2 regions of the Methylobacterium sp. 1973 genome follow, and region 2 is predicted to be linked to the other one. Evidence: riboswitches for the same ligand, from Rfam matches in the RefSeq annotation. Region 2 holds a riboswitch; the other holds the start of a gene.
What was found. Region 2 has a riboswitch for thiamine pyrophosphate ahead of thiO (glycine oxidase ThiO). Riboswitches for the same ligand answer to the same signal wherever they lie in the genome.

Region 1: it holds a riboswitch for thiamine pyrophosphate, as region 2 does, so the genes downstream of both, thiC (phosphomethylpyrimidine synthase ThiC) here and thiO (glycine oxidase ThiO) in region 2, are expected to answer to the same signal.

The regions. Positions count from the first base shown of each region.
Region 1 is NZ_JBEPLA010000010.1:155,598-162,128, forward strand. Features, by position in the region: gene ABIC70_RS19675 (hypothetical protein) at 1-22, shown strand, start outside; gene ABIC70_RS19680 (hypothetical protein) at 138-383, shown strand; gene ABIC70_RS19685 (acyltransferase family protein) at 395-1,465, opposite strand; gene ABIC70_RS19690 (HNH endonuclease family protein) at 1,579-1,947, opposite strand; gene ABIC70_RS19695 (alpha/beta hydrolase) at 1,961-2,791, opposite strand; TPP riboswitch at 2,911-3,016, shown strand; gene thiC (phosphomethylpyrimidine synthase ThiC) at 3,088-4,974, shown strand; gene ABIC70_RS19705 (hypothetical protein) at 5,739-6,080, shown strand.
Region 2 is NZ_JBEPLA010000006.1:189,285-195,815, forward strand. Features, by position in the region: gene rpoD (RNA polymerase sigma factor RpoD) at 1-1,136, shown strand, start outside; gene ABIC70_RS13950 (adenylate/guanylate cyclase domain-containing protein) at 1,213-2,472, shown strand; gene ABIC70_RS13955 (glycosyltransferase) at 2,576-3,697, opposite strand; gene ABIC70_RS13960 (TIGR02281 family clan AA aspartic protease) at 4,114-4,623, opposite strand; TPP riboswitch at 4,857-4,985, shown strand; gene thiO (glycine oxidase ThiO) at 5,050-6,273, shown strand; gene thiS (sulfur carrier protein ThiS) at 6,270-6,482, shown strand; gene ABIC70_RS13975 (thiazole synthase) at 6,485-6,531, shown strand, end outside.

The DNA of each region.
Region 1 (6,531 bases), on a different contig from region 2:
GGATGATCCGGACGACTATTGATCTCGATCTGAGAGCGCAGGCAAGGGATCGTATTTGCCCTGTTAACCCCCATCCGGCATCGTCCCGGACCGCGGAGATCGTCTCCGCGGACCCGCGGGTGCGGATGGGGGAGTCGATGAGGGAGAATCGCCGCGGCGTCTTCCGGAAGAACGCCTTCACCTTCGGCGCGGTCCTGCTCGACGGCGGCGAAGTCAGTTGCCTGGTCTGGGACGCGACCGAGGTCGGCGCCCAGATCGAGGTCGACGGCGATCATGTGGTGCCGGACCGCTTCCCGCTCCGCGTGAGCGCCGGCGCCGAGCCGCGCGCGGCGGCCGTTGCATGGCGGCGCAGCCGCCGGATCGGCATCGCCTTCGAGGGCTGAAGCCGCCCGTCTCAGGTCGCCTGCAGGACCGGGCGGGTCCGGGACTCCGACCCCACGAGCCGGCACCAGCGCGGCCGCACGAACAGCAGATCGAGCGCCGTGCCGCGAACCAGCCGCTCCAGGACCAGCGGCAGCAGCACCGCCACGGTCATGACGATGAGGCTTGCAAGTCCGATATCGGCGATGGCTCCGGTGCGCACGAGGATCTCCCGGGTCGCCGCCATGGGTAGCGAAAAGGCAAGATAGATCACGATCGAGCGCTGCCCGCAGGTTCGGACCGCCTCGGCGATCGGGCCCCCGACGCGGCCGAGGAGCGACGCCGCCACCACGATCGCGAGCGCACCGGCGGCGCCGAGGGCGAGGCTCACCAGCGGCAGGCTGGCGAGGGTCGGGTGATTCGGAAGGCCCGACGGAGTCAGCGCGAGCCAACCTTCCACGAACGCCCATGCGGCGAGGCCGCACAGGGCGAGCCGGACCCGGTGCCGGGCCGCGTCCGCGAGGGCGAAGATGCGGCCGGCGAACAGATAGCCGGCGACGAAGAAGACATATCGGGCGCAGAACTCCTCGATGAGGGTCGACTCGCTGCGGATGTCGGCAATCTGCAGCACGGCGGCACCGGCGAGCAGCACGGCGTCGGGCACGCGGCGCAGAGCCTTGGTGACGACCGAGAACACCGCGAGCAGATAGATGAACCACAGCGTCGAGTAGGGTTCGATCAGGGCATGGGCGAGATGCGCCGCGAAGGCCGTGGGGCCGTCATCGCCGACGATCTTGCCGTATCTGGCGGCCGACTGGATCACGAGCCAGAGCAGGTAGAAATAGGCGAAATGGACCACCCGGCGGTCGGAGAACAGGCGCCAGTCGCGGTCGATCACCCGCCCCATGAACAGGCCGGACAGAAGGAAGAAGTCCGGAATCCGGAACGGCTTCGCGAAGGCCACGACCGGATGGAGGAAACCTTCCCCGCCCATGGCGTCGCCGGTGCCCGTGACGGAATGCATCATGACCACCAGGAGGATGCAGATCCCCTTGGCGATATCGACCCAGGCGAGCCGATCACCCGTATCCCCGACCCCGGCCATCGTCCCACCCTCGCGATCGGAGGGATCCTGGACCGGTTTGGGTTGACGGCGATGAACGCGATCGCCGCAACCTGCGGATGTGACGAACGGTCGGTAAACGCCGGCGGTCAGACCTAGCGCCGCGCCGACCGCCGCGCGCGGGTCATACGCGTCGCGGCGTGAAAATCGTCCGGCCGGCCGCGCACCCAGGCGAGGAAGCGGGCTATCTCCGGATCGGTCCGCAGGGCTTCGAGATCGGCCAGGCGCTTGGCGATCTCGGCCTCACTGTAGCGTGCATGGATCGCCGAGTGGCAGATCTGGTGCAGGCGGACGGTACCGCGATGGGTTCCGCCCTTGAGCTTCGGGGTGAGGTGATGGAGGCTGGAGCGAGCGCGATGCGGAATCGGGCGCTCACAGAGCGGGCAGACCGGCTCGGGCCGGCCCTGCGCACCCGGTGCGTCCGGATCCTCGGCGCTCCAGCGCTGCGAGCGCCGTCCGACCACGCGCCCCCCGCTCCTATCCTTGCTGATCGGCCGGCTGCGGGCAGGTCGGACCGACACGCTCTCTGAACATCGCCTCGGCCTCTCGGTCCCGCCCCCCCAGGATGGACGTGTGGTCGCCCGGGATCACGGCGATCCGCGCCCGCGGGCCGGCTGCTGCGGCGAGGCCTTGCGCCAACTTGAGCGGCACCACCGTGTCGTCACGTCCCTGCACGATCAGAACCGGCGCAGTTCCGCCACGGATGCGCGTGTCCGAGCGGTATGTGTCGCGCAGGAGCCAGATGGGGACTAGCGGGACATGCAGCCGCACGGTGTGGATCATCGAGTCGAACGGGGCCTCCAGGTAAAGCCCGATCGTCGGCACCCGTTCGGCGACTGCGACCGCAACGGCCGCCCCCAGCGAATGGCCGTGCAGCAGGATCGGCGCATCGGGCGCCTGTGCCCGCGCGGCGTTCACGGCCGCCAGGCCGTCGCGGATCAGGCCGTCTTCGCTGGGGCTGCCGGTCGAGCCGGGATAGCCGCGATAGGCCACGGTCAGCAGACCCCAGCCGCGCGCCCGCCACGGCTCCGCGGCGAAGCGCTCCGCGTGCGGTTCCGGGCGGGATCCATTGCCGTGGAAACTGACGATGACGCCGCAGCCCGGCCGCGGCGGCCGCCACAGTCCGTGCAGGGTCTCGCCATCCGAGGTCGCGACCGTGATCGTCGCGACCCCGGGCGGCACCGGCCAGGGTGTCGGCGCGCTGAAGGCGCCCGGATAGAGGAAGCGGCGCTGTCCGAGGGCGAGCGCGGCGCAGGCCAACCCGCAGAGCAGGAGCACGGCGAGCAGGAGGCCGGCGAGGAGACGCATGCGATGCGGGGGAGGCCGTGGGGTTGAGAAGCGGATGCGTTCGATCGAACGGTTTTCGGGATGTGTTTTCTAGGGCGCCCGGTCAGCATTGACAAAGCCGTCCGCGCGCCTGAGTCTGGAACCGTTCCGAGGGGAGCCCCGCAGGGGGCTGAGATTGGGCACGCTGCCCTGACCCTTGAACCTGATCCGGCTCATACCGGCGGAGGGACGGGAACCTGCGGTCGCATGTCGCGCGGCCCCATCTCATCTCGGCCATCGCGTGGACCGGACTGCTCCAGCACGAGGAGAGGCCCACGATGAACGCACCCGTTCTCCCCAAGGATGTGAAAGGCAGCCCGGAGACCGTGACCACGGGTCCGGTGACCGGATCGCGCAAGGCCTATGCGAGCCCGGCCGGACGGCCGGACATCCGCGTCCCCTACCGCGAGATCGTCCTCTCCGATCCGAAGGAGGAACCGGTGCGGGTCTACGACCCGTCGGGCCCCTACACCGAGACCGACGCGCGGATCGACCTCAATGCCGGCCTCCCCGGCGTGCGCGAGCCCTGGATCGCGGCTCGCGGCTACGCGGCCGTCGCCCCGCGGGCGGTGAAGCCCGAGGATAACGGCTTCGCGGGCGACAAGCTCGTGGCCCCCTGCCCCGCCGAGCGGACCATCCGCAAGGCGGCCCCGGGCCAGAGGGTGACCCAGTACGAGTTCGCCCGCGCGGGGATCATCACCGAGGAGATGATCTACGTCGCCCATCGCGAGAACGTCTGCCGCGAGAAGATGCTCGCGGGCGCCGAGGCCGCACTCGCCGACGGCCAGAGCTTCGGGGCCTCGGTCCCGCCCTTCATCACCCCCGAATTCGTGCGCGACGAGATCGCCCGCGGCCGGGCGATCATCCCGGCCAACATCAACCACACCGAGCTGGAGCCGATGGCGATCGGCCGGAACTTCTTGGTCAAGATCAACGCCAATATCGGCAACTCGGCCGTGACCTCCTCGGCCGCCGACGAGGTCGAGAAGCTCGTCTGGTCGATCCGCTGGGGCGCCGACACGGTCATGGACCTGTCCACCGGCCGCAACATCCACAACATCCGCTCGTGGATCATCCGGAATAGCCCGGTCCCGATCGGCACGGTGCCGATCTATCAGGCGCTGGAGAAGGTCGGCGGCGACCCGCTCAAGCTCGACTGGGAGGTCTTCAAGGACACGCTGATCGAGCAGGCCGAGCAGGGCATCGACTACTTCACCATCCATGCCGGGGTGCGTCTCGCCCACGTGCCGCTGACCGCCCGGCGCGTCACCGGCATCGTCTCCCGCGGTGGCTCGATCATGGCGCGCTGGTGCCTGGCCGGACACCGCGAATCGTTCCTCTACGAGCGGTTCGACGAGATCTGCGACATCATGCGGGCCTACGACGTGTCGTTCTCGCTGGGCGACGGCCTGCGCCCGGGCTCGATCGCCGACGCCAACGACGCCGCCCAGTTCGGCGAGCTGGAGACGCTGGGCGAGCTGACGAAGGTCGCCTGGGACAAGGGCTGCCAGGTGATGATCGAGGGCCCCGGCCACGTGCCGATGCACAAGATCAAGGTCAACATGGAGAAGCAGCTGAAGGAGTGCGGCGAGGCGCCGTTCTACACCCTCGGGCCGCTGACCACCGACATCGCCCCCGGCTACGACCATATCACCTCGGGCATCGGCGCCGCGATGATCGGCTGGTTCGGCACCGCGATGCTCTGCTACGTCACCCCGAAGGAGCATCTCGGCCTGCCCGACCGGGACGACGTGAAGACCGGCGTGATCACCTACAAGATCGCTGCCCACGCCGCCGACCTCGCCAAGGGCCACCCGGCCGCGCAGCTGCGCGACGACGCGCTCAGCCGCGCCCGGTTCGACTTCCGCTGGGAGGACCAGTTCAACCTGGGCCTCGATCCCGATACGGCCCGCCGCTACCACGACGAGACCCTGCCGAAGGACGCCCACAAGGTCGCGCATTTCTGCTCGATGTGCGGGCCGAAATTCTGCTCGATGAAGATCACCCAGGATCTGCGCGCCGAGGTGCTGGCGATGGAGGAAGCCGGCGAAGTCGTGGGCGCGTCGCCCGCGATGTCCAAGGCCGAGGCCGAAGCCGGCATGCGGGCCAAGTCGGAGGAGTTCCTGGCCGAGGGCGGCAAGCTCTACGTCGACGCCGCCGAGTGAGGCCAAGGCACGCCCGGTCCGATCCGGATGCGGGCGTGCCGCCGTTCCGCCCCGGCGTTCCACCGCACGGGGCCTCGATGTCGAGGACCGCTCCGGGTCGGGCGCCATTGGTACCGCGCATCGCCGCACGCATCTGATCCGCGGCGATGCCGACGGCCCGCGGGGTGCCCAGTTCGATGATCGGGGCGCAAATCCTTCTCTGATCCGCCTGGACAGAGCGGAGCGTTTCCAGTCGCAGGCGCTTCCTGTCAGGTGCCCCGTAGCCGCCCGACGCGGCCTTGCTGAGCAAGCGGGTATCCCGATCCTGAAAATGGGCACCGGATGCAGCACTTCGGCTGCGCATGCGATCACGATGATGCAGGCGCGTCCGACATCGACCGGTCCGCGCCCGAAGATGGCATTGAGCCGCGCAACGATCTTGCAGCGAGGCCTGCGGACAAACGGGTCACGCTTCCCCGATCGTCTCCAGTCTCCTGCACGGCGAGCGCGCGCATCGCGATGGCGAACATCGGAAAATATCTGCCCCGACCGCCCTCCGGACAACACGGAATGGCCCGGGGTACGGTCGCGGGTGAACGGATCAGATGCGCGACGAGCCGCCTCTCGGGGAGAAAGCCGCACGGATTTGTGTCGCAACGCTAACGGGATGTTCATCGCATCTCGGACCGCGAGCCACCATCCGGTGGATCGCCTGCTGCCGTTAACCGCTGGTTAGGCAGCCGCCCGTCTCAATCCTTCGATCACAGGATCGCAGGAGACCGGCCATGGAGATCCGTCCGCTGACACCCCCGACGTCGGGGCCGCAGGGCCTCGACGCCCTCGGCGCGACGGCCGCCGCCGCCGTGACGCAGGAGGCCCCCGTGCCCCAAAGCACATCCGCGCCCCTCGAACCCGCGGTGAAGCTCGACATCGGCGCAACCGGCGGTAAGGCGCGCTACATTCAGGACCCGGACACGAGCACGATCGTCTTCCAGGTGGTTGATCCCGCGTCCGGCAACGTGATCGATCAACTCCCCAGCGAAACCGCTCTGCGCAATCGCGCCTACGATTCCGCACGCGGCACGCAGGGGGCACAGACCACCGGCAGCCTCTCCCGCGTCGCCTGAACGCCGTCGGTCAGACGCGTAGCCAGCGGCCCGACGCAGCGGGCGGGGCCCGGGCTGAACCGCGCCAGGGACAGGAGAGCCACCAGAGCAAGCCGCCACGCGACGAGGAGGCTGTTCTCGACAGGCGGCGCCGGGGCCGGGATTCCGATCGACCGGCTTCGAGACGACGAGCTCACTGCCGTCCAGGGCACACAGAAATCGCGCTGATTCGCGCGCACGGCCATGCAGGGGTCGGATGCCGGGCCGCGAAATCGGGGATCCAGGTCAGCGCCTCCACCGGATCGCAAGGCGTATCCGAACCCATCGCGCCTTCGCCGGGCAGCACAAGGAAGATCGCCCTCGGAACCGTGATCCTTTTATGTGCCGCGGACAGTTCGCGTGAGATTTTTCGGGCCTCGGAGCCGCTCTGAGAGGTTCCCATGCGTTTGACGCCATCACCGTCGAACTGCTA
Region 2 (6,531 bases):
AGAACACCCCGGCCCAGAATCAGAAGCAGGCCGAGCTGAAGGACATCGTCGTCGCCGACGTGAAGTCCCTGTCGCTCAACAACAACCGCATCGAGGCGCTGGTCGGTCAGCTCTACTCGATCAACAAGCAGCTGATCGGCCACGAGGGCCGGCTGATGCGCTTCGCCGAGAGCCACGGCGTGGCCCGCGACGAGTTCCTGCGCCACTATCAGGGTTACGAACTCGATCCGAACTGGATGGAGCGCGTCGGCACGCTGGGCGGCAAGGGCTGGAAGAACCTGGTCGAGCGCGGCTCGAAGCAGGTGGCGGAGCTGCGCGCGCAGATCCTCGATCTCGCCTCCGAGACGGGCTTGGAGATCGGCGAGTACCGCCGGATCGTCAACATGGTCCAGAAGGGCGAGCGCGAAGCCCGGCAGGCCAAGAAGGAGATGATCGAGGCGAACCTGCGCCTCGTGATCTCCATCGCCAAGAAGTACACGAACCGCGGCCTGCAGTTCCTGGACCTGATCCAGGAGGGCAACATCGGCCTGATGAAGGCCGTGGACAAGTTCGAGTACCGGCGCGGCTACAAGTTCTCGACCTATGCCACGTGGTGGATCCGGCAGGCGATCACCCGGTCGATCGCCGATCAGGCCCGCACGATCCGCATCCCGGTGCACATGATCGAGACGATCAACAAGATCGTCCGGACCTCGCGCCAGATGCTGCACGAGATCGGCCGCGAGCCGACCCCGGAAGAGCTGGCCGAAAAGCTGGCCATGCCGCTGGAGAAGGTCCGCAAGGTCCTGAAGATCGCCAAGGAGCCGATCTCCCTCGAGACGCCCATCGGCGACGAGGAGGACAGCCACCTCGGCGACTTCATCGAGGACAAGAACGTCGTCCTGCCGATCGACGCGGCGATCCAGTCGAATCTGCGCGAGACCACGACCCGGGTGCTCGCCTCGCTCACGCCCCGCGAGGAGCGTGTGCTGCGCATGCGCTTCGGCATCGGGATGAACACCGATCACACCCTCGAGGAGGTCGGCCAGCAATTCTCGGTGACCCGCGAGCGCATCCGTCAGATCGAGGCCAAGGCACTGCGCAAGCTGAAGCACCCGTCGCGCAGCCGGAAGCTCAGGAGCTTCCTGGACAACTGAGCCCACGCCGCGGATTACGCGGCGCTTTCCCATCGACCGCGTTGCTTCGGCGCTGCGCGGCATCCACTCTGGCGCCATGCTCGAACGCCGCCCGCCACCGCCCGGATCCCCGACGGCCTTCGCGGACGGATCGGAGGCCGACGACGTACCCTTCGGCGCGCTCCAGCCCTCCGTCGGCATCCGCGACTGGCTGCTCGGCGAGGGGGCGCGGATGCCCAACGCCGAGGAGATGCTCACCGGGCTCGCAGAGCGTCTGATCGCCGTCGGCGTACCGGTGGACCGGGCATCGACGGCCATCGACACCCTGCATTCGGAATATGCCGGCGTTGGCCGGATCTGGACCCGGGACGGCGGCACCACCGTGCGGCTGTTCCCGCACGGCGCCCGCTCGACGGACGCCTATCTCAACAGCCCGTTCCATACGGTCCACGCCACCGGCGACTGGCTGATCCTCGACCTGTCCAAGACGCCGGACGACGCCTACGCGATCGTTCCGGACCTGAAGGCCGGCGGCTACACCCACTACGTGGTGGCGCCGTTGTTCTTCACGAACGGCACCCAGAACGGCATCACCTTCGCCACGCGGGCCCCTGAGGGGTTCCGGGACGACGACATCGCGATCCTGCGCTTCGTCATGCCGGCGCTGGCGGCCGTGATGGAGATGCGCGTCCTCAACAAGCAGCTCGACCACGTCCTGCGGCTCTATGTCGGCGACGAGCCGCACCGGGCGATCCTGGCCGGCGACATCCGCCGCGGACAGGTGACGCGGATCCGCTCGGCGATCCTGTTCGCCGATATGCGCGACTACACCCGGACCTCCGCCGACATGACGCCCGAGGAGGCCGTCGGCCTGCTCAACGTGTTCTTCGACTGCCTCGTGCCGCCGATCGAGCGGGAGGGCGGCGAGGTCCTGAAGTATCTTGGCGACGGTCTGCTGGCGATCTTCCGGGAGTCCGGTGACGACCTCGGCGGCGCGGCCAAGGGTGCGCTCACGGCGGCCCAGCACGCCCTGGCGGCCCTCGACGAAGCGAACGCCCTGCACCAGTTCCCGGTACCGGTGGCCGCGGGCATCGCACTCCACCACGGCGAGGCCGCCTACGGCAATGTCGGGTCCGGCTCCCGCCTCGACTTCACGGTGATCGGCCGCGACGTGAACCTCGCGAGCCGCATCGCGCAGCTGAATCGCACCCTCGGCGAGCCGCTGCTGATGTCCAAGCCCTTCGTGGACTTCCTCTGGGGGGATCCGATCCCGCTGGGCGAGCACCGGCTCAACGGGTTCGACGAGCCGATGGCGGTCTTCCGGCCAAAGTTCCTGCGCCCGCGCAAATCCAGCTGAGCCCCTCTCCGATCGCGTCCTCGATCGCCTCTCGGCGTCAGGAAGCCGTCCCACCCGTCCGCCGTGAACCCTGGCCCGCAGCCGATCCGTGCGCCGCTCGGACTCACCACTTCGGCGCGAACGGCAGAGTGTAGGGGTTGTGTCGGCAACCCCAGACCGGGTCGATCATCCTCGCCATCACCGCCCGGGCCAAGGCGCCGGCATGTATGGCCACCTCCTTCGGGACATGCCTCCGTTCGAGGATCTTCAGGCAGGCATGTCCGCACGCGCTGTACTGGCCGATATGGTACGCGTTGATGGCGAACTCTTCGAGTATGCCGTATTCGTAGACCCACGGATTCAGGGAAATCCCCTCGCTCGGAAGTTCGAGTGCCAGGCCCGCCTCCGCGTATCGATATCCGTCCGCGAACCGCTTCCTCAACCGGCAGAACCGACTGGCCCCGTGGCGCGCTTCCGCCCGCGCGGGGCGGACGGAGGTCGCGCGCTCGTAGAGCTGCAACACCCTGTCCTCCGGCTCATCGAGGCGCTCCGCGTTCACGGCGGCCATCAGCAGATTGTAATAGACCTCCTCGTCCCATCCGCCCAGCTCTGCTCGTTTCAGAAAGCATTCGAGAGCTTTCCTGTATTCTCCAGCAGCATTATACGTTGTCCCGAGGTACATCGTGTATCGGGCGATCATGTGGGGATCGGTCTCGACCGCCAACGCCTTCTTGAGAACGGCGATATCCCGCGCGTCCGCCGTGGTGTCGCGGTGACGGGCGCCGTCATCACCCCGGCGCATCGCGAGGGGAAGGACCGGTGTCTCGGAGACGCCGGGGCAGCTGAGAAATTCGTGCAGGACGCCCCGGTAGCGCCAGTTTTCCCGGCATCTGACCAACTGGGTGCGCCAGTATCGCGTCTGCTCGTCGATGATCTCGAACCGATAGCCGGGCGCATGCAACTTCGGCATCGTGAAGTCGGCCGGGATGACCAGCTCATCATCCGCATCGATGATCAGAGCGTACTGCGCGTGACGCCGCGCGAGTTTCAGGGCCTCGTTCCGATTGAAGGCAAAATCGACCCAGGGGCGCTCGACCAGGGCCCCCGGTATGTCCGCGAGCGCGGCACGGACAATATCCTGTGTTCCATCCGTCGATCCAGTGTCAACGATGATCCAATGATCGATGATCGGACGAACAGAGTCGATGCACCGACGGATCACGTGGGCTTCGTTCTTCACGATCATCGATAAGCAGATCGTGGATTCGCGATTCTTCATCCTGAAGCCGCCCCGTCATGCACTCACGCCTCGAACGCGCAGTCATCACGGCTACTAGCACCACATCAGCGCATTGACAAAACGACCGATTGCTCCATGACAATTCTGATTGATCGGCGTATTTGCAGCTTTATCGGGGTCAAACTCAGAAATATTCAAACAAAATACACTAAGATCTATAAATTAACCGAGAAAGATTGAATTATTCAACCGGTCGGGGACCATCCATCATCGGGCCGTCCGTGGCCTGCGCACCGAATATTTTCCGCACAGGATCGGCCGCGTGATCGACCTGGTCCCGCAGCCGATCCCGGGGAGACGGGCCGCGCCAGCCGCCGTTGGCGCACCGCGACCCCAGAGATCGGCATGGGCGTTCGGGCGTTTCAGCCCCTCAAAGTCATCGTGCTGCCGGAGACGCCGAAATCGCGCAGGCGTCTGAGGAATGACATGCCCAGCAGGCTGGTGGACAGGAGCCCGCGCGGGATCACGACCGCATCGACGTCTCGCACCGTGATCGATCCGATCTGCACGATCGCGATCCGGATCGGCGCCACGCGAACCGTCCCGTTCGCGGTGTTCCAGACGCGCGTGAAGTCGGACGCAGCGACTTGGATCCCGATCCGCGCGGCATCCTCCTCGGAGAACGCGCAGGCGCTCGCCCCGGTATCCACCATCATCGGCAGTGAACGGCCGTCCAGCAGAGCGTTGACGAAGAAGTGGCCGTTGCGGCCAGCCTGGAGGGCCACACCGGCGGCGGCACGGTCTGCGAGATCCGGCTCCGGCGGCGGTGCGACGGCGAGCGCGACCGGCGCCGCCCGCATGCCGTCGCGCACCTTCAGGACGGCCGTGACGCCGAGAAAGCCGAGCATGCAGATCAACAGGATTGTGCGCACGCAAATTCGCCCGTGACGTGGAGTGCCGGCGCCCGGAGGAGGTCCGGGATCCCGGCGATCAGATCCCAGACGCGTGAAGGGATGGTGCGCGCCGCCTATCGCGACCGCTGTCCGCGCGCCGATTCCGGTCCGCTTGGTGTCTGGACTGTCACCGCGACCCGCGGATTGTCACGGGAATGATGCAGGGGCGGCGGCGCGGGGTTGACCGACACAAGCCGTGACGCCACATCTGCGTCTGTTCCAGGGAGATCCCCGGCAAGGGGCTGAGAAACCGCTGGCACGTCCCTCAGGACGTGCGGCGCGGAAATCCTTCGAACCTGATCCGGCTCATACCGGCGTAGGGATTGGACCGCGGCCGCCCGAAAGGCAGGCCACAGCTTCTGGCAGAAGCGCACGGCCCGCTCCCCGCGACGGCAATCCGCGGAGATGCCTGTGCCCTTCGACCGACCTGCCTCACCGATCGGCCGCCGCCGCAATCCCGAGAGCGTCGTCGCGCCCGCCGTCCTGCCGGCGCGGACCGACGTCGCCGTCATCGGCGGCGGGCTGATCGGTCTGTCGATCGCGTGGCGGCTCGCGCGGGCCGGCCGCACGGTGACCGTGCTGGAGCGGGAGACGATCGGCGCGGGCGCGAGCCTCGCGGCCACCGGCATGCTGGCTCCGGCCGCCGAGCACGAGCCCGGCTCGGACCCGCTTCTGCCGCTCGCCCTGGACTCGCTCCGGCTCTGGCCCGGCTTCCGCGACGCCCTTGAGGCCGAGTCCGGCCGAACCATCGACTATCGGGCCGACGGCACCCTGGTGCTGGCGGTCGGCCGCGACGAGGTCGAACGCCTGCGCTTCCGCTACGACCTGCAGCGCCGCTCGGGACTCGACGCCACCTGGCTGCCGGGCAGCGAGGTGCGGCGCCTGGAGCCCGGCCTGCGCCCCTCCGTCACCGCCGGGATCCACTGCCCGCTGGACCATCAGGTCGATCCCCGTCTGGTCATGGAGGCCCTCAACGAGGCTTGTCGCCGGGCCGGCGTGATCCTGGTGGAGCGGACCGCCGTCACCACCCTCGACTGGTCGGGCGGCCGCGTGACCGGGATCCGCGCCGCCGACCGCGTCGTCGCCGCGGAGACCGTCATCCTGGCCTCCGGCGCATGGAGCGGGGAGGGCGGTCTGCTCCCCGACGCGCTCGCCCTTCCGGTCCGCCCGCTGAAGGGCCAGTCCCTGGCGCTGCGCACCACCGCCCGCACCGGCACCCTCGCGCGGATGGTCTGGACCGAGCAGGTCCACATGGCGCCGAAAAGCGACGGCCAGCTCATCGTCGGCGCGACCGTGGAGGATTGCGGCTTCCGGCCCGGCGTCACCGCGGGCGGGCTCTACGCGCTGCTGGAGGGCGCCCGCCGGGTGCTGCCCGGTATCGAGGAGATGGAAGTCGAGGCCGTCTGGAGCGGCTACCGCCCGACCTCGGACGACGACGCGCCGATCCTCGACACCATCGCACCGGGCCTCGTCGCCGCCACGGGGCATCACCGCAACGGCTACCTGCTCGCCCCGGTCACCGCCGAGGCGATCGCCGCGCTGGTGTTGCACGGCGCGCTGCCCGAGGTCGCCCGTCCCTTCACCCGCCTGCGCTTCGGCCAGCCGGACGCGCTGAGGGCCTCGGCATGAAGCTCGTCGTCAACGGTGAGCCGCGCGACTGCGCGGCCGAGACGGTGGACGCGCTGTTCCGCCTCGAGGCCGCGGAGAGCGGCATCGAGAGCCCGCAGGGCGTCGCCATCGCGCTGAACGGCCGGGTGCTGCGCCGCCGCGACTGGGAGGAAACCCGGATCGCGGAGGGCGACCGCGTCGAGATCGTTCGCGCCATGCAGGGAGGTTGAGCATGGATCAGACCCATACGCCGCTGCGTCCCGAAGGTGGGGATGACAG